One region of the Streptomyces sp. NBC_00989 genome, then DNA from elsewhere that is predicted to be linked to it. Evidence: riboswitches for the same ligand, from Rfam matches in the RefSeq annotation. Region 1 holds a riboswitch; the other holds the start of a gene.

Region 1 (18,668 bases):
GGCTCAGGTCGGCACAGGCGACGTCGATCCATCTCAACATCGGGTGGAAGTGACCGCATGTCGGGCACCCCTCCCCGGCCGTCATGACCGTATGGCGATACACCCATGACAGCCGGGGCCGCTCGGCGCTACCTTCGTGCTGGCCGCGCGGACGCGGCCGGGCATGGCGCGTGCGAAGGAGGGGCCCGTGAGCGGGAAGCCGAGCGGGAAGCCGAAGGGCGAACAGCACCACATAGGACTGCTGAACGGCTTCGCGGCATACGGCATGTGGGGCCTGGTCCCCCTGTTCTGGCCGCTGCTCAAGCCCGCGGGCGCCGCCGAGATCCTCGCCCACCGCATGGTGTGGTCGCTCGCCTTCGTGATCGTGGCACTCCTCGTGGTCCGGCGCTGGGCGTGGGCCGGCGAACTCCTGCGCCAGCCCCGCAGGTTGGGCCTCGTGACGATCGCCGCGGGTTTCATCACCGTCAACTGGGGCGTCTACATCTGGGCCGTGAACAGCGGCCACGTCGTCGAGGCCTCGCTCGGCTACTTCATCAACCCCCTCGTCACCATCGCGATGGGCGTCCTCCTCCTGAAGGAACGGCTGCGCCCGGCACAGTGGGCCGCGGTCGGCGTGGGCCTGGCCGCCGTGATCGTCCTGGCGGTCGGCTACGGCCAGCCACCGTGGATCTCCCTCACGCTCGCCTTCTCCTTCGCGACGTACGGCCTGGTGAAGAAGAAGGTCAACCTCGGCGGCATCGAGTCCCTGGCCGCGGAGACCGCGATCCAGTTCCTGCCGGCGCTCGCCTACCTGCTGTGGCTGAACTCCCACGGCACCCTGACCTTCGCCCAGGAGGGCCCCGGCCACGCCGCACTCCTCGCCTCCACCGGCATCGTCACCGCACTCCCCCTCGTCTGCTTCGGCGCGGCGGCGATCCGGGTGCCGTTGTCGACGCTGGGCCTGCTCCAGTACATGGCACCGGTGTTCCAGTTCCTCCTGGGCATCCTGTACTTCCACGAGTCGATGCCCCTGGAACGCTGGGCGGGCTTCGCCCTCGTATGGCTGGCCCTCGTCCTCCTGACGACGGACGCGTGGCGCACGGCACGGCGGACCCGGGCGGCAGCGACGGCGCTCCGACAAGCGAAGTCCCAGGCCCCGAGCACGACCCCCGTGGCTACGGCGAACACGACGGACACGGTGGAGGCGTAGCCCCGCGAGCACGCCGTACCGATGCCAGAGTGAAGGGCATGACACAGACGCCCGCACCACTCCACTGGAAGCTGGTCATCGACGCGGCCGACCCGCACGCGCAGGCGGACTTCTGGGCCGCCGCGCTCCACTACGAGCCCGAGGACAACAGCGCGCTCGTCGAACAGCTCCTGAAAATGGGCGCGTTGCCCGCGGCGGCGACCGTCGACTTCCACGGCCGCCCGGCCTTCCGCGACCTGATGGCCGTACGACACCCCGACGACCCGTACGACAAGGAGCGCGGCACAGGCCTGGGCCGCCGCCTCCTCTTCCAGCGTGTCCCGGAGCCGAAGACCACCAAGAACCGCCTGCACCTGGACCTGCACCCCGGCCCGGACCGACGCGAGGCCGAAGTGGAACGCCTCACCGGCCTCGGCGCGAGCGTCCTGCGCCGGGTGACGGAACCGGCCGGCGCCTGGGTCGTGATGACGGACCCCGAGGGAAACGAGTTCTGCGTGGCCTAGGGGACGGAATTCAGTTGGCGGCCTTGCGAGCGCGTTCCGTGAGACGCCCCATCCGTGCCCGAGCGGACTCCAGTTCCTCTATGTCCTCTACGGCGGGCCCGTCCTCGGTGGTGAGTTCGGTCCACAGGTCGATGAGGTCGCGGCCGAGGGCGAGGCCCTGCTCCGGGTCGCGTACCGCGCGCCAGGCCGTGGCCGCGCTCTGGACATTGCCGTAGGCGGCCTCCGCGTCGTGGGCGCGGTGCCGGATGTGGGCGAGGTCGAGGGAGAGATGGAAGGAGCGGAGCGGGTCACCGGCCAAGTAGGCGATGTAGGCGGCGAGTTCGCGCAGCCGTAGGACTTCGAGGTGCTCGGGGCCGAGCGAGGCCGCCGCGTCCGCGACGGTCCGTTCCGCCAGGCCCGCCGCCTCCTCGATCCTGCCCGCCTTGACGGCTTCGTTGATCAGCACCATCGGCTCGATGAGAAACGCGGTCCCCGCTCCGTCCGTCGTCACCGGTTCGTCCCCCAGCACGGCCTCGGCCACGGCGTCGAACCCGCGCGCGGGCGTCGGCTTCGGGTCGGGTTCCGGGGCGGTGAGAGCGAGGTCGGGAATGGGAATGGCGGCGGGCCGGGGAGCACGTTCCGCAGCGACAGGCGGTACGTCCACGACGGGCTGCCCGCCCATGACCGGCGGCACATCCGTCACCGGCGCCGCGTCCATCACCGGCGGCGGCCCGAACGCCCCCGTGGGCGCCTGGACCGACCCCAGCGGCATACCCCCCTCGGCCGACTCAGGCACGGCGTGCAACGGGAACGTGGGCGCGGACTCCCCCGCCGACTCGGGCACAGCCCGCAACGGAAAGGTAGGAACCACCTCCCCCTCCGCCACCGCCCGCAGCCGATGAGTCACCGGGTCACCACTCGCCCCACGGCGATCCTCAGGTTCCGGTCCAGGTTCCACGACGTCCGCGAAGCCCCCCGGCGGCAGCGCGGGCACCGGCGGAACCCCACCCGGAACACCCCCCTCACCCACACCGACGATCGCCCAGGGTTCCGCCGAGAAGTGGCTGGACCCATCCGGATCGATCTGGAGCGGAACGACGTACCCGATCCGATCGTCGTGGATCGTGGCGTGCACGGAATGACCGGTGGCCGTGGCGATGCGGTGGAGGTGGCCCAGAACCGCCTGCTGGATCTCCTCGCCCGCGGCCACCACGACCGGCACTCCGCCGATCGACGCACCGCCGGCACCCGGGCCGTCCACGGGTACGCGTACCTCGAAGGGTGACGCCGCGGGTGCCGAGCGTGCGGCTCGCTTCTGTTCCCGCTTCTTCTCGCGGCTGAGTCGAGTCATCGGTTCCCTCACTCGCATCCGTCGGAGAGTCGGCCCGCGCTCCCCAGCGTCAAGATCCGTTCGTACGCGTACTGTTGAGTCTCGCCGTTCCCTTCCGGTTCTCAGGTAACCGCGACGTCACAGCCTCGTCCCAGGAGTTCCCGGACCCGTCGCGCGCCTGTTCGGATGCCGTGAGGATGCGGCGGGGCCACGAGGGAGGAGCTCGGTCATGCAGACAGGTGGACGGCAGGGACCGGAGATCTGGCTCCGCGGACCGGTACCGCTCCCGGTGGACGCCGGCCCGCACGCAGGGACACCGGAAGCACCCGAGCGCCCCTCCAGTATCCCCACTGGCATCCCCGCCGGAGTCCTCACCACCCCCCGCCGCTTCTCCTGGGTCGCCACCCACGGCGGCACCGGCGCCACCACCCTCGCCTCCGTCTACGGCGGCCAGGACTGCGGACGCGACTGGCCGGGCCCCGAGGACCCACCGTCGATCCTGCTGGTCGCCCGCACCCACGCGGCAGGCCTGGCCGCCGTCTCCCGCGCCCTGGAGGTCTTCCGGCGCGGCGCGGCCCCGGCCGGGCTGGACCTGGACGCCGTAGTCCTCGTCGCGGACGCGCCCGGGCGACTCCCCCGCCAGCTCGCCCCCTACGTCAAGGCCATCGAGTCCGTGATCGACGTCTACCGCGTCCCCTGGGTACCGGCCTGGCGCATCGGCGACCTCACCGGCGAACCACCCCGCGAAACAGAAGCACTGGCCCGCCTGACAGGCACAACCCGACGCCCCCGCTGACACCCACAACCACACACCCGCGGGCGAACCACCCACACACCGCACCCCGCCCCCGCAGGCACCCCATGGACAGATGATTGCGCGCGCATATAATGCATACAGCTATAACCGCCGCACGCCGATTACCCCTGGGGGACCCATGACCCGCCGTTTCCTCTTCGTGCTGGGCAGCGCCCGCCTGGACGGCAACACCGAGCTGCTCGCCCGCAGGGCCGCCGAACAGCTGCCCCCGGACGTAGAGCAGGAGTGGATACGCCTGGCCGACCACCCGCTCCCCGACTTCCTGGACATCCGGCACGACGGAACAGTCCGCCCCGTCCAGCCCACCGAGAACGACACCATCCGCCGGCTCCTGGACGCCACCCTCGCCGCGACGGACATCGTGATCGCCTCGCCGGTCTACTGGTACTCACTCTCCGGCCTCACCAAGCGCTACCTGGACTACTGGTCCGACTGGCTGCGCGTCCCCGGCGCCGACTTCAGGGCGACGATGGCCGACCGCACCCTCTGGGGCGTCTCCGCCCTGGCCGACGACGAACCCGTGGTGGCCGACCCCCTGATCGGCACGCTCAACAACTCGGCCGCGTACCTGAAGATGCGCTTCGGCGGAGTCCTCCTCGGCAACGGCAGCGCACCCGGCGACGTACTGAAGGACACCGAGGCACTGACCCGAGCGAAGACGTTCTTCGCCCAGGACGCCCCACTCGCCCGCTTCCCTACGCCGTGATGTCCTTCGCCGTGAACCGCGCCCACGCCGCCGACCCGAACACCGCCGCGTACAACGCCTGAAGGCCCAGGTTCTTCACCAGGTCGTCCCAGTAGACCGGTTCGCGCATGAGGTCGGCGAAGGACAGCCAGTAGTGCGAGAAGAAGTACGGCTGGAGCGCGTGCAGTTGAGGAATCTGGTCAAGGATCTGGACGGTGATCAGCAGCCCCACGGTGGTCGCCATCGCCGCGATACCACTGCTGGTCATCGTCGAGATGAACAGCCCCAGGGCGGCGATCCCGACAAGCGACGCGGCAACGACCAGCGCGATCAACAACGCCCGCCCCAGCCCCTCCGCGAAACTGATCTGCGTACCGGAGATGGTCGTCAGATCGCCCAACGGAAAGAGCAACGCTCCTACCGTCAACGCCGACAGCGCCACGACCAGCGTCGCCACCACACAGAACGTCATCACCGTCGCGTACTTGGTGAGCAGCAACCGGGTACGGCCGGCCGGAGCGACCAGGAGATAGCGCAGCGTCCCCCCGCTGGCCTCGCCCGCGATCGAGTCGCCCGCGACGACCCCGATGGCCATCGGAAGGAAAAACGGAAGCGTAGCGGCCAGCGCCGTGAACACCAGGAACAGCCCGTTGTTGGTGATCTGCGCGATGAACGCGGGCCCTCCACCCCCGTCCCCTCGCCCAGGCCCGCCCCCGTCCTGAGTCTCCAACTTCACCGCGATCCCGACCAGAATCGGCACAGCGGCCAGCACCCCGAGCAACGCAAGGGTGCGCCACCGCCGAAACGTGGTGACCAACTCGCTGCGCAACAGCCCGAACGTCCACACGAATCGGGGCGCCCGCACGCCAACCGGCCCAGTAGCAGCCACCTCAGCCCGCGACATCGAACCCCTCCCCCGTGAGCGCCACGAACGCGTCCTCCAGAGAAGCCCGTTCGACCCCAAAGCCCCGCACCCGCACCCCGGCCGTCACCAACGCCTCGTTCACCTCGGCGAGTTCACGATCGGGCGGCTCGGCGGTCACCCGCTCCTCCGCCACGACCACGTCGGCCAGCCCCTGCTCCTTCAGCACCCGTGCCGCGTCCCCGGCGTCAGGCGTGTTCACGAACAGCCGCCCCCTCGCCCCCGCCGCCAGCTCGGTCACCGACCCCTGCGTGATCAGCCGGCCCTGCGCCATCACGGCCGCATGGGTGCAGACCTGCTCGATCTCGTCGAGGAGGTGGGAAGACAGAAAGACGGTCGTCCCGTCGGACGCCAACTCCCGGATCAGGGACCGGATCTCACGCATCCCCTGCGGGTCGAGCCCGTTCGTCGGCTCGTCCAGAACAAGCAGCTCACGGGGCTGAAGCAAGGCAGAGGCAAGCCCCAGCCGCTGCTTCATCCCCAGGGAGTACGCCTTGGCCTTCTTGCCGGAGGCGGCCGTCAGCCCCACCCGGTCCAGCGCGGCGGCGACCCGGTCCCGCCGGGTGCGCGGATCGGCGGTCGGATCGGCGGCGTCGTACCGAAGGAGGTTGTCGCGGCCGGACAGGAACCCGTACAGAGCGGGCCCCTCGATCAGCGCACCGACATGCGGCAGAACCGTACGTACGGATCTGGGCATGGGACGACCCAGCACACGGGCCGTCCCGGAGGTGGGTTCGATCAACCCCATCAGCATGCGGATGGTGGTGGTCTTACCGGAGCCATTGGGCCCGAGGAAGCCGAAGACGCTGCCCGCCGGGACGGTCAGGTCGAGACCGTCCACGGCGAGCTGCCCGCCGCGAAAGCGCTTGGTGAGACCGCGGGTGGCGATGATGCCGTCACCCGCCCTCACCTGATCAGGCACTTCAGCGGACGGTTCGCCCATCGACTCCCTCAATTCGCCCAACTCGTACTCCCCGCAAGGGACTTGCTCCGTACCGTACTTACTTCGCCGCGTCCGCCGCCTTCACGAGCGCACTCTTGGTGACCGCCCCGACGTACACCTTGCCGTCGTCCGTGACCAGGGCGTTGACCAGCCGGGTGGAGAACACCGTGCCCTTGCCGAAGTCGCCCTTCACCTGGTCGCCGAGCGAGCCGAGGAAGCCACCGAGGTCGCCGCCACCGGCCGAGGAGCCGGACGGCACACCCTCGCCGCCGGTGTCGAACGTGGCGATGGAGTTCCAGCCCTTGCCGAGGACGGTGAGGTCATCGAGACCCTTGCCGAAGTCCTCGTCGGCCTTGCCGGCCTTGCCGGAGTGGTCCGGAGTCGGGACCGCCTCCGTGGCGCTGTCCTCCGTGGTGACCTTCGCGCCCTTGGGCGTCTTGAAGTCGAAGGTCGAGGCGGCCGGCTTGGCGAGGCTGAGCTGAGTGAAGCCGACGTCGACGACGGCCGCGCCGCCGCTCGCCGGGGTGAGCGTGAACTTGAGCGGCAGGCCCGTCTTCGCGTCCACCGCGATGCTGATCGCGCCGACCGTCGTACCGGACTGCTTGGGCTTGATCAGCAGCTTGTAGGCGTCGCGGCCCGCGACGTGCTCGGTGCCGTCGACCGTGACGGACGTCGTGTCGTCGACCGACTTCAGTGCCTCGTCGGTGAGGCCCTTGGGCGTGGCCCGGGTCTCGTCGCTCTTCGAGGTGTCGGCGGCGGTCGTGCCGTGGAAGACCTCGTTCGACGCGCTGTCGTAGCCCCAGACGTCCTTGCCGTTGTGGATGAGGCTGTACTCCGCCGCGTTCTCCAGCAGGGAGACCTTCTGCTTGTCGGGGCCGTCGGCCGCGACGCGCAGGGTGTGGGTGCCGCTGGCCAGCTCGGTGAGCTTGGTGGTCGGGTCGGCGGAGGAGCCGTCGCCGGACTTCGTGGCGCCGGACATCAGGCTGCTCTCCAGGCCGCCGAGGTCGGGCAGGCCCAGGTCGGTGCTGATCTTCACGGTGCCGGACAGCCGCTGGACGTCCGACTTGGCGATCTTGTCGATGAGCTGTTGTGCGGTGACCTTGGGAAGGTTCGGGTCGCCGGAGTCGGCGAGCGCCGGGACCAGTCCGATGGTCGCGGCCGCCACCCCCACCACGGTGACCGGGACGATGTACCGCGCCGCCCTGCGCCGCCCGGACCGGAGCTCGTCGCGCTCTCCGGCGTCCGTGCTGTCGTCGGTTTCGTACGGTGCCATGTCTGCCTTACCTCCGTCGTCGGCGGCGGCTAGTCCGTCGTGCACTCGTCCCACCCTGAGCCGCCATTCTCACCCGAATCGGTGAGGAGTGGTGTTTTCCGTGTTCTCCATCTGACCAAATCGGCGGGAGATAAGCGTCAGACCCGGGAGCCAACTCCGCGTACGCCTGGGGTATGACACACGGAGGCGGCGCCTCCCCAAAACCCTTAGGGGAAGACGCCGCCTCCGTACGGCAGTTGTTCAGGACCTCTTGCTCAGGGCTTCTTGCCCGGGGCCTCAGCCCGCGCGGTGCACCACCGCGTCGCACATCTCCAGGAGGGCGACCTTCGCGTCGCACTCGGGGAGCGGGGCGAGGGCCGCACGGGCGTCCTCCACGTACCGGACGGTGTCGCGGCGGGCCTGCTCCAGGGCGGGGTGGGCGCGGAGCCGGGAGAGGGCCTCGGCGAGCCGGGCGTCGTCCGTGAGGTCGGAGTCGAGCAGTTCGCACAGGGCGATGTCCTCGGCGAGACCGAGGCGGTCCGCCCGCTCCCGGAGCCGCAGCACCGGCAGCGTGGGGATGCCCTCGCGCAGGTCCGTGCCCGGGGTCTTGCCGGACTCGTGTCCGTCGGAGGCGATGTCCAGGACGTCGTCGGCGAGCTGGAAGGCGACGCCGAGCCGCTCGCCGTACTGGGTGAGGACGTCCACGACCGTGTCGTCGCAGCCGGCCATCATCGAGCCGAAGCGGCACGCGACGGCGACCAGGGAGCCGGTCTTGCCGCCGAGCACGTCGAGGTAGTGCTCGACCGGGTCGCGCCCGTCGGACGGACCGGCGGTCTCCAGGATCTGACCGGTGACCAGCCGTTCGAACGCCTCGGCCTGCACCCGCACCGCCTCGGGGCCGAGGTCGGCCAGGGTGTGCGACGCGCGCGCGAAGAGGAAGTCGCCGGTGAGGACCGCGACCGAGTTGCCCCAGCGGGTGTTGGCGCTCTCCACGCCGCGCCGCACGGTCGCCTCGTCCATGACGTCGTCGTGGTACAGCGTGGCGAGGTGGGTCAGCTCGACGACGACCGCCGAGGGCACGACACCCGGCGCGTAGGGGTCGCCGAACTGCGCGGCGAGCATCACGAGGAGCGGCCTGAACCGCTTCCCGCCCGCGCGCACGAGGTGCTGGGCGGCCTCCGTGATGAAGGGGACCTCGCTCTTGGTGGCTTCGAGCAGACCCTCCTCGACTGCCGCCAATCCGGCCTGGACATCGGCTTCCAGAGCCTGGTCCCGCACGCTCAGCCCGAACGGCCCGACGACGGTCACGAGGGGTCTCCTGTCTGCTGGTGTCCCTGGGCGGTCACACGGTTTGTCGATAGGTCGCTGGCATCACTCAAGTCAGCGTATCCGGTCAGCTTTCGATCACCCATGCCGCCCACCCCGTCCAGCAGGGGCGGTATCGGATCACGACCGGTATGTTTTCGATCACCTGATAAGAACGGATATTTATCGACTTACGCGGAAGTAGTGGATCGTGTCCCGAACCGCACTGGAAGCCGAACCCGACGACCAACCGCCCCCCGAGGACGACCACGCCTTCTTCGGCCAGCCCAAGGGGCTGCTCACGCTCTCCGGGCTTGAGGTCTGGGAGCGTTTCTCGTTCCTCGGCATGCAGGCCATCCTCGTCCTCTACTTCGCGGATACCGTCGCGCACGGCGGCATGGGCATGTCGTCCGGAACGGCCGCGTCCGTGTCGGCAGCCTACGGAACGCTGGTCTATCTCGTCTCGGTCGCGGGCGGCTGGCTCGCCGACCGCATCCTCGGCTCGTACCGCGCGGTGCTGTGGGGCGGCGTCCTGATCGCCTGCGGGCACTACGCGATGGCGGTCCCCACCGCCACGATGACCTGGGTGGGCCTCGGCCTGATCAGCGCCGGCACCGGCCTGCTCAAGCCCAACGTGGCCACCATGGTCGGCAAGCTCTACCGCACCGACGACGAGCGCCGGGACGCCGGTTTCGCGCTCTATTACATGGCGATCAACATCGGCGCCTTCGCGGGCCCGCTGATCACCGGCTGGCTCGGCGACCACGAGGGCTGGCACTGGGGCTTCTCGGCGGCCGCGGTCGGCATGACCTTCGGGCTCATCCAGTACGTCGCCGGGCGCCGTCACCTGGCCGGTCGCAGGAACACCGCGGAGTTCGCACTGGCTCCGGACGCGCTGCGCCGCGCGGTGCGCCTCATCGTCGTAGGGATCCTGGTCGCCGCCGTGCTCGCGACCGGACTGGCACTCGCCGGCTGGCTCACGATGGGCCGCTTCGTCGACCTGCTCACGGTCATCTCCGTGATCGCGCCGGTCGTGTACTTCGCGGTGATGTTCATGAGCCCGCGCGTGAGCCCCGAGGAACGCGGCCGACTGCGCCCGTACATCGTGCTGTTCCTGGCCTCGACGGTCTTCAACTTCATTCTCTTCCAGGCCTATTCGACGATGATGCTGCTGGCCGCGTCGAACGCCGAGACGACGATCCTCGGCTTCGACTTCCCCGCGAGCTGGTACGCGTCCGCGCTCGGCGCCTTCGAGGTCGGGCTCGCGCCCGTGGTCGCCGCGCTCTGGGTCCGCATGGGCCGCCGCCAGCCGCACGCCTCCAACAAGATCGCGATCGGCGTCGTACTGGGCGGCCTGTCGTTCCTGCTGATGGTCCTGCCGACCAGCGGGCACAGCGGCGACGCCTACCGCATGTCGGCCTGGTGGATCGTCGGTTCGTACTTCCTGCTCGGCCTCGGCGACATCCTCCTGGAGACCTCCGGCATGTCGGCCACCACGAAGCTCGCCCCGGCCGCCTTCTCCAGCCAGACCATGTCCCTCTGGTTCCTGTCCCTCGCCCTCGCGAACGGCATCCAGGCCCAGACGGTGAAGCTCTACGACGACGTCTCCAAACCGGCCTACTTCGGCGTCAACGGCGCGATCGCGGTGGCCGCGGGCCTCGCGGTGATGGCCGCCGCGCCATGGCTGCGCCGCACGATGCACCCGGTCCACTGAAGCCAACGGAGCCCCAGGGGTCACGTCATGCACATCCGAACCTCCTTCCCCTACGAGACGGCCCACGAGGACCTCCGTATCCCGCTGCCCGACGGAACACGCCTCTACGCGCGCGTGTGGCGCCCGGTGACGGACGAACCCGTCCCGGCGCTCCTCGAGTACCTCCCGTACCGCCTGACCGACTGGACGGCGCCCCGCGACGCCCAGCGCCACCCCTGGTACGCGGGCCACGGCTACGCCTCCGTCCGGGTCGACGTGCGCGGGCACGGCAACAGCGAGGGCGCGCCCGGCGACGAGTACGACGCGCAGGAACTCGCCGACGGCGTCGAGGTGGTCAACTGGCTTGCCGCGCAGCCCTGGTGCACCGGCAAGGTCGGGATGTTCGGCATCTCCTGGGGCGGCTTCAACTCCCTCCAGATCGCGGCCCTCGCGCCCGAGCCGCTCAAGGCGATCGTCACGGTCTGCTCGACGGACGACCGCTACGACAACGACGTGCACTACATGGGAGGTTCCGCCCTCGCGGTCGACCTGCACGCCTGGGCGGCCACCATGCTCGCCTTCGTCGCCCGCCCGCCCGACCCCGAGTACGCGGGCCTCGTCTGGCGCGACCTGTGGCTCAAGCGCCTGGAACGGATCGACCCGTTCATCCACACCTGGCTCGCCCACCAGATCCGCGACGACTACTGGAAGCACGGCAGCGTCTGCGAGGACTACGGCGCGATCGACGCGGCCGTCCTCGCGGTGGGCGGCTGGCACGACCCGTACCGCGACACGGTGCTGCGGCTCGCCGAACACCTCCCGCCGGACCGCGTACGCGGCCTGATCGGCCCCTGGTCGCACCAGTACCCGGACCGCGGCCTGCCGCCGGGCCCCGCGATCGGCTTCCTCCAGGAGACCCTCCGCTGGTGGGACCACTGGCTGAAGGGCGAGGACACCGGCGTCATGGCCGACCCGCTCCTACGGGCCTACGTCAGCGACTCGCACCCTCCGGCCACGGTCTACGACACCCTGCCGGGCCGTTGGGTCGGCGAGCCCGCGTGGCCCTCGCCGCACGTGAAGACGACGACGTACGGCCTCCGGGGCGCCCCCGTGATCGTCGGCTCCCCCATGCACACGGGCGTGGACGCGGGCCGTTTCTTCCCCTTCGGGAACGACGCCGACCTGCCGCCGGACCAGCGGGACGAGGACGCGCGGTCGGCGTGCTTCGAGTTCGAGGTGCCGGCCGAGACATGGGTGCTGGGGCGGCCGAGGGTGCGGCTGCGGCTGACCTGCGCGGTGCCGCGCGGGCAGGTGATCGCCCGGCTGTGCGATGTCGCCCCGGACGGCGCCTCGACCCTGGTCACCCGAGGGGTGCTGAACCTGTCGGCGCGGCACGGGCGGGACCGGGCGGTGCCGTGGACGCCGGGCACCACCGAGGACGTGACCTTCGAGCTGAACGGCATCGGGCACGCGTTCCCGCCCGGGCACCGCATCCGGCTCGCGGTGTCGTCGGCGTACTGGCCGTGGATCTGGCCGCAGCCGGAGTCGGCGGCGGGGTTCACGCTGGACCCGGAGGGGAGCGCGCTCGAACTCCCGGTGCGGGAGCAGGAGTTGACCTCCGGTATTCGTTTCGACGAACCCGAGGAGGCCGAGCCGCTCGGGGTCAACTACCCGGCCACGCTGGACGAACCGCGCCCCGAGCGGCTGGTCGTACGGGATGTCGCGAAGGGCGAGTGGCGGCTGGAGGTGGACCCCCGGTACGGCGGCACGCGCGTGTACCCGGACGGTCTCGAGTTCACCGAGGACGCGCTGGAGACGTACACGATCGACGAGTCGGATCCGCTGTCGGCCCGTGCGCGGTCCGACTGGTCGATCCGGTTGCACCGGCCGGAGCTGGGGTGGGACACGACCGTGCGGACGCGCTCCGAGATTACTTGCGACGAAACGGACTTTATTACCTCCAATGAGGTCATCTGCACCGAGGGCGACGAGGTGATCTTTCACCGGACATGGGAGAAAAGGATTCCGAGAACTGCCAGTTGAGGTTGAATGCCCGATTTGCCGTTCTTAATCCTCCCGTGAGTTGGGTCACGCGTTTCTGTGCGTGACCTGTGTCCTGGTCTGCCCGCGTTTTCCCTTACGGCATTTGACAGTTGACCCTTGGCTCGCGCAAAGGATCAAGTGCCCCATACGCCTCAGACCAAGGTCAATAGGGGTTAGGTGTGATTCCGCCACTTGTTCCGGACATGTGCTCTCGCATACGTTCCCGGCCTGTCGAGCGGAACGCCGAATCCTGCCGCCGCCCGGCATCCCAGTCACGAACTTCTCGCACGGCAGGAGCGGGGGAACCAGGTAAGTCGCCGGACCGGTCGTCGCGACCGGAACGGCTTGGGGTTAAGTCACGTCCGCGAGGGCGTGGCCGGGCACCTCCCAGCCCGAACCCGACAGCTCACCTCGCAGGCGACGGAGAGGAACCTCGTCATGCCTGCAACCGCTCAGTCCCGCCGCGCCCGCCTCGTCCGCCGCCTCGTCGTCGCCGGCACGGGTACCGCGATACTCGCCCTGCCGATCGTCGGTGCGACCACCGCGTCCGCGGCCACCACGTCGACCACCGCCGCCTCGACCACGCTCGCCGGGTACCCCAACACCCTTGACGGGTGGATCCGGGAGTCGCTCGCGATCATGGCGCAGAAGGGGATTCCGGGGACGTACAACGGGATCTACCGCAACGTGATCCGTGAGTCCTCCGGCAACCAGTACGCGATCAACAACTGGGACTCCAACGCGGCGGCCGGTACGCCGTCGAAGGGGCTGCTCCAGGTGATCGACCCGACGTTCAACGCGTATCACGTGGCCGGGACTTCGTTTGACCCGTACGACCCGGTTGCGAACATCACGGCTGCTTGCAACTACGCGGCGGCGGTGTACGGGTCGATCGACAACGTTTACGGGGCTTACTAGAAACTGTTGGATCAGCCACGACGGGTTGTTTGTTGGCTCTCGCACCGTCGTGGCTGATCGCGCCCGCGCGGCGGAGCCGCAAATAGACACAGCCCCGCGCCCCTGAATGCGCCCCTTCGGGGCCATTCATAGCTCAGCTGAAGAGTCTTTCAAGTACCAGCGCGATTCCGTCGTCCTCGTTCGAGGACGTCACCTCGTCCGCCACCGCCTTGAGTTCGGGATGAGCGTTGGCCATCGCCACTCCATGCGCTGCCCAGTCGAACATCGGGATGTCGTTCGGCATGTCGCCGAAGGCGATGGTGTCGGACGGGGTCAGGCCCAAGTGGCGGGCGGCCAGGGCCAGGCCCGTCGCCTTGGTGATGCCGAGTGGCTGGAGTTCGACGGTGCCGGGGCCCGACATGGTGACCGAGGCCAGGGAACCGACCACCGAACGCGCCGTGGACGCCAACTCGTCGTCCGCCAGGGCGGGGTGACGGAGCAGCACCTTGCTGATGGGTTCGCACCAGAGGTCGTCGCGTCGGCCCACCCGTACCGCGGGGAGCGTGGGGTGCGGCATCAGGTAGCCGGGCTCGATCAGGGTGAGGCCGTCCACGCCGTCCTGGTCGACCGCCGCGTACACCTGACCCACCTCCGCCTCGATCTTGCCGAGCGCGGTCTCCGCCAACTCCCGGTCCAGGGTGACCGACCAGAGCAGACGGTCCGCGCCGGCGTCGTACAACTGCGCGCCCTGTCCGCACACCGCGAGCCCCCTGCTGCCGAGGTCGTCGAGGAGCGGTCGCACCCTCGGGGCGGGCCTGCCGGTGACGACGAGGTGCCGGGCACCCGCCGCCGCCACCCGCCGCAGTGCGGCGAGGGACCGGTCGGAGAGTGTGTCGTCGCCGCGCAGCAGCGTCCCGTCCAGGTCGGTGGCGATCAGTGCATATGCGAGGGGTGCGGCCATGATCAGAGAATACGGATGGAACGCCCCACCGACTCGACACGAACCGGACGGCTCCTGCCTTCACATCCGTTGACCCGTGTTCCGGTTGGTTTGACATTTACGACCGTTATGCCGACTCCCGTACCACCAGTTCCGTAGGCAGAATCACGCCCGCCGTGTCCTCGCCGGCGATCTGGGCCAGCAGCATCCTCACCATTTCGGCGCTGATGCGGTCGTAGGGCTGGCGCATGGTCGTGAGGGCCGGGGTGATGGAGGTGGCCGCCGCCGAGTCGTCGAAGCCTCCGACAGCGATGTCATCCGGGACCGAACGGCCTGATTGCTGAAGGGTGTTGACGACTCCCAGGGCCATCAGGTCCGAGGCCACGAAGACCGCGTCTATGTCGGGGGCCTGGGTGAGGAGTCTGCGGGCCGCTTCCTCGCCGCCCGTGCGGCGGTAGTCGCCCTCCACGACGAGGTTCGGGTCGTGGGGCAGGCCTGCCTCCGTGAGGACGTCCCGGTAACCCGCCAGCCGGTCGGGGCCGCCCGGTGCGTCGAGCGGGCCGGTGACCATGGCGATGCGGCGGCGGCCCGCGGCGATGAGGTGGCGGACCATCTCCTGGGCGCCGTCGCGGTCGGCGGCGGCGACGTAGCTGTACTTGGAGGCGGTGCCGAGCGGCTTGCCGCAGGCCACCAACGGGATGCCCGCGTCGCGGAGTTCGGCCGCCACCGGGTCGCCGCTGTGGTTGGAGACGAGGAGGACACCGTCCACGTGGCCCGAGGTGATGTACCGGGTCAGGCGGCGGCGCTCGTCCTTCGACGAGGCCAGCATCAGCAGCAGCGGGATGTCGTGGCGGGCCAGGTGTTCGGTGCAACCCCGCAGCAGGACATTGAAGTTGGGGTCCTCGAAGAACTTCTCCTGCGGCTCGGTGAGGAGGAACGCCACCGAGTCCGACCGTCCGGTGCTCAGGGAACGGGCGTGCCGGTTGACGACGTAGCCCGTCTTCCTGATCGCCGTCTCCACCGCGGTGCGCGCGGCGGGCGAGACGTAGTGTCCGCCGTTCAGGAACCGGGAGACGGTCCCCCGGGAGACCCCTGCCTCCCGGGCCACGTCGTGGATGGTGGGCGGTTTGCGGCGTCCGTTCGGACTGGTGGTCATGTTCCTCGTTCTGCCCGTTCGGGTGCGGTGGGGGGAGGTAGGGCTTCGGGTTCGCTCAGTGCCTGCGCCTCACGCCTTGACCGACCCGCTCAGCAGGTCCAGTGACCAGAAGCGCTGGATGACCAGGAACAGCGCGATCAGCGGCAGGATCGCGAGGAAGCAGCCCATGATGACCAGGGTGTAGAGCGCGGGTTGCGAGGCGCCCTGGTTGAGCAGGGTGTAAAGGCCCAGCGTGAGCGGGAACTTGGTGTCGTCCGCGAGCATCACGTACGGCAGCAGGAAGTTGTTCCAGATGCCGACGAACTGGAACAGGAACACCGTGATGAGCCCCGGCATCATCATCGGCACCGCGATCCGCGAGAAGATCCGCCACTCGCTCGCGCCGTCCATGCGGGCGGCTTCGAGGAGTTCGGCGGGCACGGAGGCGGCCGCGTAGATACGGACGAGGTAGACGCCGTAGGGAGAGAGGATCGACGGCAGGAGCATCGACCAGTACGAGTCGGCCAGGCCCAGCTTCGACAGGAGGAGGTACTGGGGGACGGTCAGCACGATGCTCGGGACGAGGACGCCGGCCAGCATCAGCTTGAAGACGAACTCCCGTCCCTTGAAGGCGAATCGGCCCAGTGCGTAGCCGCCGGCGGCCGAGACCGCGGCCGACAGCAGGGCGCCGCCGCCCGCGTAGAAGAGGGAGTTGAGCATCCACTCCCAGTAGATGCCGTCCCGGTAGGAGCTCAGCTGCTTGAGGTTGTCGAGGAAGCCGGTGCCGGGGGCGAAGGTGAACGTGGAGAACAGTTCGCCGCGGCCCTTGCTCGCCGCGATGACCACCCAGACCACGGGGATCAGGCAGTACAGCGCCCCGAGGATCAGCACCAGGGTGGGCACCCAGGCGGTGCGCTTCGGCTTGCCGATGCCCGGGCGGGCGTCGGTGGCGGTGAGGGTGAGGGGGGTCATGCCCGGTCCTCCCGGGTGTAGCGGTCGGAGACGCGCAGCAGCGTGAAGGAGAGCGCGAAGGTCGCCAGGGCCAGCACCACGGCGGTGGCGGAGGCGCCGTAGATGTCCGACCTGAGGAAGGCGGCGTCGTAGATGGCCATCAGCGGACTCCAGGAACTGGAGAGGCCGTTGGTCAGCGGCTTGAGCGCCATGGGCTCGGTGAAGACCTGGAGCGTGGCGATGACCGAGAAGAAGAACGTGAGCACCAGCGACGGCATCACGATCGGGATCTTGATCCGCAGGGCGATCTTCAGGTCGGACGCGCCGTCGATGCGGGCGGCCTCGTAGATCTCCTGCGGGATCGAGCGCAGGGCCGTGTAGATGACGATCATGTTGAAGCCCGTGCCGCCCCACACCGCGATGTTCGCGAAGGACAGGTACAGGTTGCCGCCGTCGAACAGGTCCGGCTGCGGCAGGTTGAACTCCCGCAGCAGGTAGTAGAAGGGGCTGACCGTCGGCAGGTACAGGAAGCCCCACATCAGGGCGGCGATGATGCCGGGCACGGCGTACGGCAGGAAGATCGCGAGGCGCGCGAACTTGGCGCTGCGTGCCTGCGGGGTGTCCAGCATCAGCGCGAAGACCAGCGCCAGACCGAGCATCGTGGGGATGACGATCAGGCCGTAGCCGAAGGCGCGCAGGACGCTGTGGCCGAACTCGGAGTCGTTGAGGACGTCGGTGTAGTTGCCCAGGCCGTTCCAGACCTGCTGGCGGGCGCCCTTGCCGAGGCCGATGCCCTTGACCTGGACCTTGTGGAGGCTGAGCCACACCGCGTACCCGATCGGTACGACGGTGAAGGCGGCGAACAGGAGCACGGCCGGTACGAGGAACCAGTACGGCGCGCTGCGGCCACGGCGACGGAGGCGGCGGGGGCGGACGGAGGTGGCGGTGCCGTCCGCCAAGGGTCCGGCCGTCAGCCGGTCGGAGCCCTTGAGCGGAGTGCTGGTCATGCCTCGGTCACCTTGAAGCCCTGCTTCTTCATGTCGGTGAAGGTCTTCGACTGCATGGTGGCGAGCGCGGTGTCGAACTGGGCGGCCTTCTTCGCCTTGGTGGCCGTGCCGAAGGCGTCGCTGAAGGTGTCGTAGGCGACCTGCACGTTCGGGCCCCAGGCGGAAGCGGCCGTGGTGGCGGCGATCTTGGCGGCCGTGTCGTAGAAGTCGGTCTGGTTCGGGAAGAACTCCGGCGTGGTGAGGATCGAGCCGGACTGGCCCTTGGTGGCCGCCGGGTAGATGCCCGCCTCCTTGACCAGGGCGGCCAGCGCCTCCGGGTCGGTGTTCAGCCAGTTCGCGAACTTGGTCGCGGCCTCGGCGTGCTTGGAGTCGGTGGAGACACCCGTGGAGGAGCCGCCCCAGCTGCCGGTGACGTCCTCGCCCGCGCTCCACTGCGGCAGCGGCGCCATCCGCCACTTGCCCTTGGTGTCGGGGGCGGAGCTGACGAGCACACCGGGCGCCCACACGGCGGAGACCCAGCCGAGGTGGGTGCCCTTGTTCAGGGCGTTGTTCCAAGCCGGCGTGTACATCGGCTGGTTGTCGATCGCGCCCTCCTGGACGAGCCCGCCCCAGAAGTCGGTGACCTTCTTCGTGGCCGCGTCGTCGATGCCGACGGTCCACTTGCCGCCGCTCTCCACGGTCCACCACTTGGCACCGGCCTGCTGCGCCAACCCCGCGAACAATCCCGGGTCGTTGGAGGAGAACGTCGTCAAGTAGGCGTCCGGGACGGCCTTCTTGGCGGCGCGGGCGGTCTTGGCGAAGTCGTCCCAGGTCGCCGGGACGGTCAGGTTGTGCTTCTTGAACAGGTCCTCGCGGTAGAAGAACATCAGCGGCCCGGAGTCCTGCGGTATCGCGTACACCGCGTCGGTGCCGAGCGTGACCATGCCCCAAAGGCCCTCGGCGAACTGGGACTTGGCGGACTTCGCGTACTTCGAGATGTCCGCGAGCACGTCGTTCGAGACCAGCGTCGGCAGCGACTGGTACTCGACCTGGATCAGGTCGGGGGCGTTGCCCGCCTTCTTCGCGGTGATCAGCTTG
Region 2 (10,801 bases), 4.5 Mb from region 1:
AGGGGTCCGTATCCGAGCACTGCGCGCGGTCTACGGCGATCCGCGCGCCGCCGCCGAACTCCTCCCGCGCCTGACCCCACGCCAGGCCGCGGGCCTCGACCCCCTCCCGACCGAACCGGCGTCCCTGGCACCGGAGTTGCTGACCCGGTATCGCCGGGAGATCCGTGCGCTGCCCGACGGCACACGGCTGCTTCTGCTGCTCGCCGCGGCGGACCAGTACCCGGTCGCCACGCATGCCTTCCTGCGCGCCGTCGCGGCGGGGCGGCTCGACACCCGGCCCCTGGAAGCCGCCGAGACGGCCGGGGTCGCGCACGCGACGGCCGGCGGGGTCGTCTTCCGGGACCCGTGGACGAGGATCGCCGCGTACGAGACGGGGTCGCCGGCGGACCGGCGGGACGTCCACCGGTTGCTGGCACGGGTGTTGCGCGCCGAGGGTGAGGCACCGCGACGTTCCTGGCACCGGGGCGCGGGAGCGCTCGGCCCCAGCGCGCGGCTCACCGCGGAACTCCGCGCGGCCGCGCAACAGGCACGCGACGCCGGTGAACACCCCCTCGCCTGCGCCCTCGTGGAACGCGCCGCCGCGCTCTCCCTCGACCCCCGTGAACAGTCCCGCCTCCTCAACCGCGCCGCCGGCGACGCCTGGCAGTCCGGCGAAGGCGACCGGGCGCGAAGACTCGCGGCCGCGACGGACAGCGACGCGCTGAACGGGGTGTTCGCGCTGCGGGCGGGCAATGCGGCGGAGGCGTTCGACGCGTTGCTGACGGCTGTGGCGCGACGTGAACTGGAGGGATCCGGCGCCGACTTGAGACCGGCGTCCCGGTCGACCGAGGTACCCCGCATGGTCGCGGTACCCCGAACTCCCGCTCCCGACCACGCCGTTCACCTCCTCGCCTGGGCCACCGAGGCCGCCGTCTACACCGGGGACCTGAGACGGTGCAGGGAGGCGGCGGCCGTCGCCTCCCGGGTCGGGATCGTGCCGCACGGGACGCTCGGGGGACTGGCCGCCGCCTGCGAGGGACGGTACGAGGACGCGCGGGACCTGCTCAAGGCCGCCGCCGGGCGATGCGGTCCCGGAGGGGACCCCACCCTCCTGATCCACGCGGGGATCGCCGCGCTGATGCTCGGTGACCACACCCGTGCCACCACCGCCACCGTGCGGGCGGCGGCCTCGGCCCGGGCGCGGGGTGCGACCGTGGTCGTGGCGCAGGCGATGGAGTTCCGGGCGTACGCCGAGTTCTGGACCGGGCATCCGAGGGCCGCCGAGACGGCCACGGCGGACGCCCTGTGGCAGGCCCACGCCACCGGCCAGGACAACGGCGCCTGCCATCTGCAGGCCGCGCTCGCCATGTTCGCCGCGCTCACCGGGGACGGCGACGTCTGCCGGGAACGTGCCGCCGCCGCCCGCTCCTACGCCCTGGGCCGGGGCCTGGGCCTGCCGGCCGCCCTCGCCCAGTGGGCGCTTGCCTACCTCGACCTCAGCAGCGGCCGGTTCGCCGCCGCGGCGGCCCGGCTGCGCGCGCTCGCCGGCTTCGGCCCGGGCCACGGCCACCGGGCCATCCGGCACCTCGCCACCCCGCACTACGTCGAGGCCGCCGCCCGCAGCGGCGACACCCGTATCGCCCGCGCCGCACACGCCGACTACGACCGCTGGGCACGTGCTGTCCGCAGCCCCGACGACCTTGCCCTGAGCGCCCGTTGCCGGGCCCTGCTCGCGCCCGGCGACGAGGCGGTCGAGCACTACCGCAGCGCCCTCGACCTCCACGCACGCGGCACCCGTGACTTCGAACGGGCCCGCACCGAGCTGCTGTTCGGCGGCGCACTGCGCCGACTGCGCCGCCGCACCGAGGCCCGCGACCGCCTGCACACCTCGCTGGAGGCCTTCGAGTCCTTCGGCGCCCCGCACTGCGCCGCCCAGGCGCGCGCCGAACTCCGCGCCCTCGGCACCCCGGTGACCGCGACCGCCCTCCCCACCCCCGGAGCCCTCGCCCCGACCACCCGCCTCACCGCCCAGCAACTGATGGTCGCCCGCATGGCCGCCGACGGCGCCACCAACCGAGAGATCGCCGTCCGCCTCGCCCTCAGCCCTCGCACGATCGACCACCATCTACGCGGTGTCTTCAGCCGGTTGGGCATACGGTCGCGGATCGAACTGGTACGGCTGCTGGCCGAGGGGGAGGCGTCCTAGGAGGGCCCACTGCCCCAGGCAGCCGCAGCTTCCCGTCCCCGAAACCCCTCCGCGTCCCACACCCCGTCAAGCCGCGGCGCCAGCCAACTCGGTGCCGACGCACGGAAGTTCGCCGGTGTCAGCGCCCCCGCCCCCTCCGGCAGGGCCCCGAGCAGTGGAGCCCCCGCAACGTCCGGCAGGTCCACCACATTGCAACGTGACGCCAGATCAGGTGCGGTGGGCCAGCTGCCGATCAGTACGCCCAGCAAGTCGAGGCCCTGGGACCGGAGTTCACGGGCCGTCAGTTCCGTCGTGTTCAGGGTACCAAGACCCGCCGACGCCACGACCAGGACCGGTGCCCCCAGCAACCGCGCCGCGTCCGCCAGCGTGCCGCCCTCCGCGTCGAACCGTACGAGCAGGCCACCCGCGCCCTCGACCAGCACCAGGTCGTGCTCGGTGGCCAACTTCTGGGCGGCTTCGGCGATTTCGGGCGGGTGTACCGGGGCGAGACCGGCCCGGCGTGCTGCCGTGCCGGGGGCCAACGGCTCGGGGTAGCGGGCGAGTTCGGTGGCCGTCACGGCGCCCGCGAGCCGCGCGACCTCGTCGGCGTCCCCGCGCTCGTCCGGTCGTAGACCCGTCTGGGCGGGCTTCAGGACGGCCACCGTGCGGCCGGCCGCGAGCGCTGCCGCCGCGACCGCGGCCGTGGTGATCGTCTTGCCGACCTCCGTGCCCGTGCCCGTGATCACCAGTACCGGCATGTCATCCCTCCCGCGCCGCCGCGCACACCGCGCGGGCGATCCGAGCCAGGTCGGCGTCGCCCGTGACGTACGGCGGCATCGTGTAGACGAGGTCGCGGAACGGCCGTAGCCACACGCCCTCGCGTACGGCCGCGTCCGTGGCGGCCTTCATGTCGACGGCGTGGTCGAGTTGGACCACGCCGATGGCGCCGAGGACGCGGACGTCCTGGACGCCCGGGATGTCCCACGCCGGGGCGAGGCCCTCCCGTAGGCCCGTCTCGATGCGCTTGATCTCCGTCAACCAGTCCTGGTTCAGGAGGAGTTCGAGCGAGGCGCAGGCCACGGCCGCCGCGAGCGGGTTGCCCATGAAGGTCGGGCCGTGGGCGAGGACCGGTACCTCGCCCTGTGAGATGCCCTCGGCCACGCGTGACGTGCAGAGCGTCGCCGCCATCGTCATGTAGCCGCCGGTCAGCGCCTTGCCCACGCACATCACGTCCGGCGTCACCGCCGCGTGCTCCGCCGCGAACAGCGCGCCCGTGCGGCCGAAACCCGTCGCGATCTCGTCGAACACCAGCAGCACGTCGTGCGCGTCGCACGCCTCGCGCAGCACCCGCAGATACGCGGGGGAGTGGAACCGCATCCCGCCCGCGCCCTGCACCACCGGTTCCACGATCACCGCGGCCAGTTCGTGCGCGTGGCGTTCGATCAGCTCGCGCAGATGGTCGGCGTACGACTCGTCGTACTCGGTCGGTGGCGCGTCGGCGAACACCTGGCGCGGGAGTACCCCGGACCACAGCTCGTGCATCCCGCCCTCGGGGTCGCACACCGACATCGGCTGCCAGGTGTCGCCGTGGTAGCCGCCGCGCCAGGTCAGCAGGCGCTGTTTCGCGGGGCGGCCGAGCGAGCGCCAGTACTGGAGACACATCTTCACCGCGACCTCGACCGACACGGAGCCCGAGTCGGCGAGGAAGACGTGTTCCAGGCCGTCCGGAGACATGTCGACAAGGAGCTTCGCCAGGCGTACGGCAGGCTCGTGGGTCAGCCCGCCGAACATCACATGGCTCATCCGGCCGAGCTGCTCGTGCGCGGCCTCGTTGAGCACGGGGTGGTTGTAGCCGTGGATCGCCGACCACCAGGACGACATGCCGTCGACCAACTCGCCCCCGCCGTCCGCCAGTCGGAGCCGCACCCCGCTCGCCGATTCGACGACGAGCGGGTCGACCCGGCCGGGCATCGGACCGTACGGATGCCAGACGTGCCGCCGGTCCAGTTCCAGCAGCTCCGGGACGGGCAGGCGGCCGGTCGGGTCAGGCATTGGGCGCGAGATCCGTTCCGGCACCTCGACGGCGTACGGAGACCAGGTCCCGGCGGACCTCGTCGACCTGCGGTGCGGGAGCCGACGTAGACGCGACGGTGGGAGCGGAACCGCAGACTCCGGCGCCCTCGTGCCCACCACAGCCACCAGTGGCGCCCTCGTGCCCGCCGCAGCCCCCACCGCACCCGGCGTCCTCGTGCGACCCGCAGCCGCCCGCCGTCGCCCGGTGCTGCGGCAGCGTCACCTCGCCCGCGCCCTCCACCTCGAAGCCCGCGTCCGCGATCATCTCCAGGTCGGCGTGGCCGGCCTGGCCCTCGCTGGTGAGGTAGTCGCCGAGGAAGATCGAGTTGGCGAGGTTCAGGGCGAGGGGCTGCATCGTGCGCAGGTGGACCTCACGGCCGCCCGCGATACGGACCTCGACGTCCGGGCAGACGAAGCGGACCATCGCGAGGATGCGCAGACAGCGCTGCGGGGTGAGGTGCCACTCCGCGGCGAGCGGGGTGCCCTCCATCGGGATCAGGAAGTTCACCGGCACCGAGTCCGGGTCCAGCTCCCGGAGGGAGAAGACCACGTCGATCAGGTCCTCGTCCGTCTCGCCCATGCCGGCGATCAGGCCGGAGCAGGCGGACAGCCCGGCCGCGTGCGCCTTCTGCACGGTGTCGACGCGGTCGGCGTACGTGTGGGTGGTCGTGATGTCCCCGTACGTCGACTCGGACGTGTTGAGGTTGTGGTTGTAGGCGTCCGCGCCGGCCTCGCGCAGCCGGTCGGCCTGGCCGTCGGAGAGCAGGCCGAGGCAGGCGCACACCTCGACGCCCTCGTTCTGGTCCTTGATCGCCTTGATGGTGCCGGCGACCCGGTCCACGTCCCGGTCGGTCGGACCCCGGCCCGAGGCCACCAGGCAGACGCGCTTGGCACCTCCCGCCACTCCGGCCGCCGCGGCCTTCGAGGCGTCGTCGGGTTTCAGCCACGTGTACTTCAGGATGTCGGCCTTGGAGCCGAGCCGCTGCGAGCAGTACGAGCAGTCCTCGGGGCACAGGCCGGACTTCAGGTTGACGAGATAGTTGAGCTTCACCCGTCGGCCGAACCAGTGCCGGCGCACCTTTCCGGCCGCGGCCACGACATCCAGCAGGTCGTCGTCCGAGGTGGAGAGGACGGCGAGTGCTTCCGCGCGGGTCGGCAGCTCGCGCCGAAGCCCCTTGTCCACGAGCGTGTTCAGCAGGTCCATGAGATCCGATCCTGTCCTACGGGACCGCTTGCGGCCAAGGAGAGATTGAACAAGACATGGGCCCGGGGGTGTGGGTATCACCACACCATGGGCGGCTCGTCGTCCGATTAGTGTCTGTGCACTGCCTACAAAAGCCCCGGAGGAACCATGGCGTTCGGCTGGATCGACGAGCAGGCGGAGCAGCGCCGTCGCGCCGGGCTCGTACGGACCCTGCGGCCCCGTCCCGCCGACTCGCCGCTCCTCGATCTCGCGAGCAACGACTACCTGGGTCTGGCACATCACCCCGAGGTCGTCGAGGGGGCCGCGGCGGCGGCGCGGACCTGGGGCGGGGGGTCGACCGGGTCGCGGCTCGTCACCGGTACGACCGAGCTGCACGCCCAACTGGAGCGGGAACTGGCCGAGTTCTGCGGGTTCGAGGCGGCCCTCGTCTTCTCCTCCGGCTACGCGGCCAACCTCGCCGCGGTCACCACGCTCGCGCCGCACGGCTCGCTGATCGTCTCCGACGCGGGCAACCACGCCTCCCTGATCGACGGCTGCCGGCTGGCGCGGGGCGCCACCCAGGTCGTAGGACACGCCGATCCGGACGGGGTGCGCAAGGCGCTGCGGACGCATGACGGGCAGGCCGTCGTCGTGTCCGACTCGGTGTTCTCCGTGGACGGGGACGCGGCTCCGGTGGGCGCGCTCGCGCAGGCGTGCCGGGAGTTCGGCGCGGGGCTGCTGCTCGACGACGCGCACGGGCTGGGGGTGCTGGGCGACGGGGGGCGCGGGGCGCCGTACGCGGCGGGGCTCGCGGGGAGCGAGGACGTGGTCGTGACGGTCACGCTGTCCAAGTCGCTCGGGAGCCAGGGCGGTGCCGTGCTCGGGCCGGCGCGGGTGATCGACCATCTGGTCAACGCGGCGCGGACGTTCATCTTCGACACGGGACTGGCGCCCGCGGCGGCGGGTGCCGCGCTGGCGGCGCTCACCCTGCTGCGGCGCGAACCCGAGCGGGCTGCCCGGGCCCGCGCCGTGGCGAGTGAGCTGCACGTGCGTCTCACCGCCGCGGGTCTGGAAGCGGTACGTCCGGACGCCGCGGTGGTGTCGGTGCGTGCGCCGTCCCCGGAGGCGGCCGTGCAATGGGCGGCCGACTGCCGTACGGCAGGGCTGGCCGTGGGCTGCTTCCGTCCTCCTTCCGTGCCCGACGGCATCTCACGGCTCAGGCTGACCGCCCGAGCGGACCTCTCCGGGGCCGAGATCGAACGCGCTGTACGTGTGATCGGCGAGACGCGACCATGAGTCGGCGTGACACGGTCGTGCGTCGCTGACAGGCGGAACGGTCAGTGGAACGTGGCGAGGAAACCCGTCCAGCTCTCGGGGGAGAAGAGCAGGGCGGGTCCTTGCGGGTCCTTCGAGTCGCGTACGGCGAGCAGCCCCGCGCGGGGGCCTGAGCGCGGACGTGCCGCCTCGACGCAGTTGTTCGCTCCCGTGCTGTAGCTGCTGCGCAGCCACCGCACACCGGACGGTTCAGAACTGGAAGGTACGTTCCGAGGCAGTGCAGACATGGTGCCTCCTTACGCGCCGTCACCTATCCCGGCGATGTAATCCGACGAATCCTCGGGCGAAAGGGCGTGGAACTGAAGGGTGTTGAAGGCCTCGCTGTAGGCCTCTAGGTCTTCTTTCCGTTCGAGGTAGAGGCTACTCGTCAAGTGGTCTAGAACAACCACGTCCAGATCAGAAGTGCTCGGAAAGGAGAAGATAACGAAAGGTCCGGTGATGCCGATGTGTGCTCCTGCGGCGAACGGCAGTACCTGAAGCCTCACTTGGGGCAGCCGGGCGGCCTCCACGAGCCGGTCCAGCTGACGTGCCATCACCCCCGGCCCGCCGACCTCGCGCCGCAGCACCGCCTCGTCGAGGACCACGCTCAGGGCCAGCGGCGGATCCGCGCGCAGCACGTCCTGCCGGGCCAGCCGCACCTGCACCAGCGCGTCGAGCCGCTCGGGCCCGTCGTTGTCGAGGCCTCCCATGGCGGCCCGGGTCACCGCCCGGGCGTACTCGGGCGTCTGGAGCAGCCCGGGGACCACCGAGGTCTCCAGGGTGCGGATCGCGCCGGCCTGTGACTCCAGACTGATGAAGTCCCGGTAGGCGGGCGGCAGTACACCGCGATAGGCGTGCCACCAGTGGTGCCGGCCGCCGCCGCCGTCGGAGCCCGCGAGCACGAGCAGCATGTCCCGATGTTGTGGGTCGCCGACCTGGTAGGCGTCGAGAAGTAACCGGACGTCGGGCGGTTTCACGCCACTGGCGCCGGTCTCGATGCGGCTCACCTTCGACTGGTGCCAGCCGACCAGCCGGGCCGCCTCACCACTGGTGAGCCCCGCCTCCGCACGCAATGCGCGCAGTTCCGCGCCCAGTTTCCGGCGGCGTACCGCGGGACCGTACTGCATGGGTTTCTCCTTACTCCTTCCGAGCCGCCCAAATACGGTCTGGGGTCGCAGAGTTCACCGCTTCGAGCGACAGATATATGCATATCTTGGTGGATCGGCACCGTTACCGACGCGGTAATGGCAGTCTGGCGAAGAAGCACCAGTCCGGGACCGTACTCGAACCATCCGCTCCGTGTCGGACACCGGTCCCGCGGGAAAGGGACGACCGCGCCATGGCAGACCATCTGGAAGCATCCGTCACTCTGCCGAGCGATCCCGCCTCGGTCTCCACCGCCCGCACCTACGTGGTCGGAACCCTGGTGGAATGGGGCCTTCCGGCGGACACGGAGGTCGCCGACACCATCCGCCTCATCGTCTCCGAACTCGCCACCAACGCCGTACAGCACACCTTCGGGCAGTCACCCACCTTTACGGTGGACATCGAGCTGGAGCGTGACGAACGGCTGCGCATCGGGGTCACCGACAGCCATCCCCGGTTCCCGAAACGCCTGCCGGCCGCTGTCCAGCAGGACAACGGCCGGGGCATGGTGATCATTCGCTGGCTGACCGCGGAGTGCGGCGGAAAGCTCAAGGTCCGGCCCACCCTGGAGGGCGGCAAGACGGTCTCCATCGAGGTGCCCTGGACGGTACCGGCCCGGCCGGTGACGGCCGGGGGCCAGCAGGAGCCGTAGAGCGGCGTGGTGAACGTCCCTGGACACCCGAGGGGGTGGCGGCCTGTCAGGTGGCCGCCACCCCCTCGGGAGATTCATTCGGACGGGTCCCAGGACCTGTCCGGCGGATCCTGTCGCAGACGCGGGGCGTGGCACGCACATCTGCCGCGTCGTCGGTTGCCAACGCTCCGCGTTGACGCCCTCCTCCGTCTTGCAGCTGCACGCACCACGCCCCGCTCACCGGCGCCGATCACGCACCGCCGATTTCCTGCGACCTGATCCGCTGGACAGGCCCTAGCTGACCCGGCCGTACCAGACGCTCTTGGTCCAGATCTTCTGCAGCCTCACCACGTCCCCGGTCTTCGGGGCATGCCAGATCTTTCCCTTGCCGGCATAGATGCCGACGTGGTAGACGCTGGAGCCCGAGTGGAAGAAGACGAGGTCCCCGGCCTTGCGGCTCTTGGCCGAGATGTGGTGGGACTTGTTGTACTGCTGGGCCGCCGTACGGGGCAGTTTCTTGCCTGCCTTCTTGTACGAGTACAGCGTGAGCCCCGAGCAGTCGAAGCGGCCCGGTCCGGTGGCCCCGTACCTGTACGGAGCGCCCTTCTTGGACGCCGCGACCTGGAGTGCCTTCGTCGCGGGTGTCGCGGCCGCGGCGTCGGATGCGACGCCCGGTATCACGACGGAACCGCCAACAGCGGCGATGGCGAAAGCCGAGGCCGTACCGGCCCTGACCATCAGCGACGGGACACGATTGAGCGCAGTCATGCGCAACCCTTCGTCAGCCGCCTGTGAAGGATGACCTGTCGGATTCGGGCTGGCGAAGTTGCCCGGCCGCTGACGCGGCTTCACCCCAAGGGCTGCTCGACCCGGTCATGGCGTGACCGTCCCGGCGACCCGTCGTGCTTGGGTCCTCCACTCCTGCCGATGCAATCCTGTCGACCTGTCATCCGGGTGGCGGCAGGACTCGGCGTCCGCCCGGATCGCCCCGCCGCTGCGGCGGGGTCTTGTCGTCAGACAGGGATCTTGACCTATTGATGTCTGAAAATCCCAACGGAATCGGGGATTTGTGGGGTTACTCACCACTCACCCGTTCGGGTGGACACCGGGATGTTCGAATAGGTGTCGAGGGGGTCAAATGCCCCCGGACCAGCGCCGGAACGCCCCACCGCTCCCCCTGGACTACGCGCGTTGCGCAACCCCAACGGCCTTGTCGAAGGAGGGGCGTCTACTCCGAACGGGGGTACGCCGTTTGGTCCGTTTCGACTCGGTCCCGGACGCGCCTTCGGCGAGACGCGTCCGCCCGGGACGGCTCCGCGTCCCTCAACTGTCGGAGGGTGCGGGGAGGGTGACGCGCGCCGTGCGGCGCTCCCCGTCCAGCACGCGCAGCGCCCGCGCGAGGGTGGGGGCGTGCAGTTCGGTCTCGCCCCGCTGGTGCATCAGCGCCAGCGCGTCCCGCAGCTCTGCGGCCTTGGCCACGAGCGCCTGGGCGGCCCTCAGTCCACGGTACGTGTCACCGTGGTGCGCCGGGTTGATACGGCCGAGCAGGTCGGCCACATCCAGATAACGGTCGATCAACTCGCCCTCGGCGCGCGTCAGTGCGGGCAACGGCGGCAGTTCCGGCGGCAGCATCGTCGGCTCACTCCCCGCCCGGCTCGGTGAGCGAGGTCTTGCGGGTCGACACGATCCGGTCCACCAGCCCGTATTCCAGGGCCTGTTGGGCATCCATGATCCGGTCCCGCTCGATGTCCGCGCTCACCTGCTCCACCGTCCGGCCCGTGTGCAGGGCCAGCAGCTTCTCCAGTTGGGACCGGGTCCGCGCCAACTCGACGGCCTGGATGGCGAGATCACTCGCCTGACCATGGATCGGCTCGGGGAACGAGGGCTGGTGGAGCACCACCCGCGCACCCGGCAGCGCGGACCGCTTGCCCGGGGTGCCCGCCGCCAGCAGCAGCGCCGCGGAGGTGCCGGCCTGGCCCAGGCAGACCGTCTCCACGTCACACGTGACGAACCGCAACGTGTCGTAGATCGCCGACATCGCGGTGAAGGATCCGCCGGGCGAGTTGATGTACAGCGCGATGTCGCGGTCCGGTGCCTGGTACTCGAGGTGCATGAACTGGGCCATCACGTCGTTCGCCGAGATGTCGTCGATCGGCGTCCCGAGGAAGACGATCCGCTCCTCCAGCAGCTTCGAGTACGGGTCGAGGGTCCGGTGGCCGGCGCTGGTGCGCTCGGTGAACTCGGGCAGGACGTGGCGGGCGGACGGTCGGGTCATGGCATAGCCCTTCTC

What was found. A riboswitch is a leader RNA that binds a small molecule or an ion and turns the genes downstream of it on or off. The one in region 1 is predicted to bind cyclic di-AMP.
Region 2: it holds a riboswitch for cyclic di-AMP, as region 1 does, so the genes downstream of both, OG714_RS43040 (C40 family peptidase) here and OG714_RS22040 (transglycosylase SLT domain-containing protein) in region 1, are expected to answer to the same signal.

The regions. Positions count from the first base shown of each region.
Region 1 covers NZ_CP108728.1:5,036,997-5,055,664, forward strand. Annotated here, with positions in the region: gene rarD (EamA family transporter RarD) at 164-1,189, shown strand; gene OG714_RS21990 (VOC family protein) at 1,228-1,692, shown strand; gene OG714_RS21995 (tetratricopeptide repeat protein) at 1,703-3,022, opposite strand; gene OG714_RS22000 (DUF6668 family protein) at 3,231-3,797, shown strand; gene OG714_RS22005 (flavodoxin family protein) at 3,937-4,524, shown strand; gene OG714_RS22010 (ABC transporter permease) at 4,514-5,407, opposite strand; gene OG714_RS22015 (ABC transporter ATP-binding protein) at 5,394-6,368, opposite strand; gene OG714_RS22020 (LolA family protein) at 6,427-7,641, opposite strand; gene OG714_RS22025 (polyprenyl synthetase family protein) at 7,918-8,928, opposite strand; gene OG714_RS22030 (peptide MFS transporter) at 9,137-10,639, shown strand; gene OG714_RS22035 (CocE/NonD family hydrolase) at 10,667-12,661, shown strand; cyclic di-AMP (ydaO/yuaA leader) riboswitch at 12,893-13,094, shown strand; gene OG714_RS22040 (transglycosylase SLT domain-containing protein) at 13,100-13,579, shown strand; gene OG714_RS22045 (HAD family hydrolase) at 13,713-14,519, opposite strand; gene OG714_RS22050 (LacI family DNA-binding transcriptional regulator) at 14,626-15,654, opposite strand; gene OG714_RS22055 (carbohydrate ABC transporter permease) at 15,724-16,605, opposite strand; gene OG714_RS22060 (carbohydrate ABC transporter permease) at 16,602-17,591, opposite strand; partial or broken gene OG714_RS22065 (ABC transporter substrate-binding protein) at 17,588-18,668, opposite strand, start outside.
Region 2 covers NZ_CP108728.1:9,586,213-9,597,013, forward strand. Annotated here, with positions in the region: gene OG714_RS43000 (LuxR C-terminal-related transcriptional regulator) at 1-2,185, shown strand, start outside; gene bioD (dethiobiotin synthase) at 2,182-2,922, opposite strand; gene OG714_RS43010 (adenosylmethionine--8-amino-7-oxononanoate transaminase) at 2,924-4,216, opposite strand; gene bioB (biotin synthase BioB) at 4,209-5,441, opposite strand; gene OG714_RS43020 (8-amino-7-oxononanoate synthase) at 5,589-6,716, shown strand; gene OG714_RS43025 (DUF397 domain-containing protein) at 6,758-6,982, opposite strand; gene OG714_RS43030 (helix-turn-helix domain-containing protein) at 6,992-7,861, opposite strand; gene OG714_RS43035 (ATP-binding protein) at 8,074-8,532, shown strand; gene OG714_RS43040 (C40 family peptidase) at 8,806-9,279, opposite strand; cyclic di-AMP (ydaO/yuaA leader) riboswitch at 9,283-9,462, opposite strand; gene OG714_RS43045 (hypothetical protein) at 9,835-10,143, opposite strand; gene OG714_RS43050 (ATP-dependent Clp protease proteolytic subunit) at 10,151-10,786, opposite strand.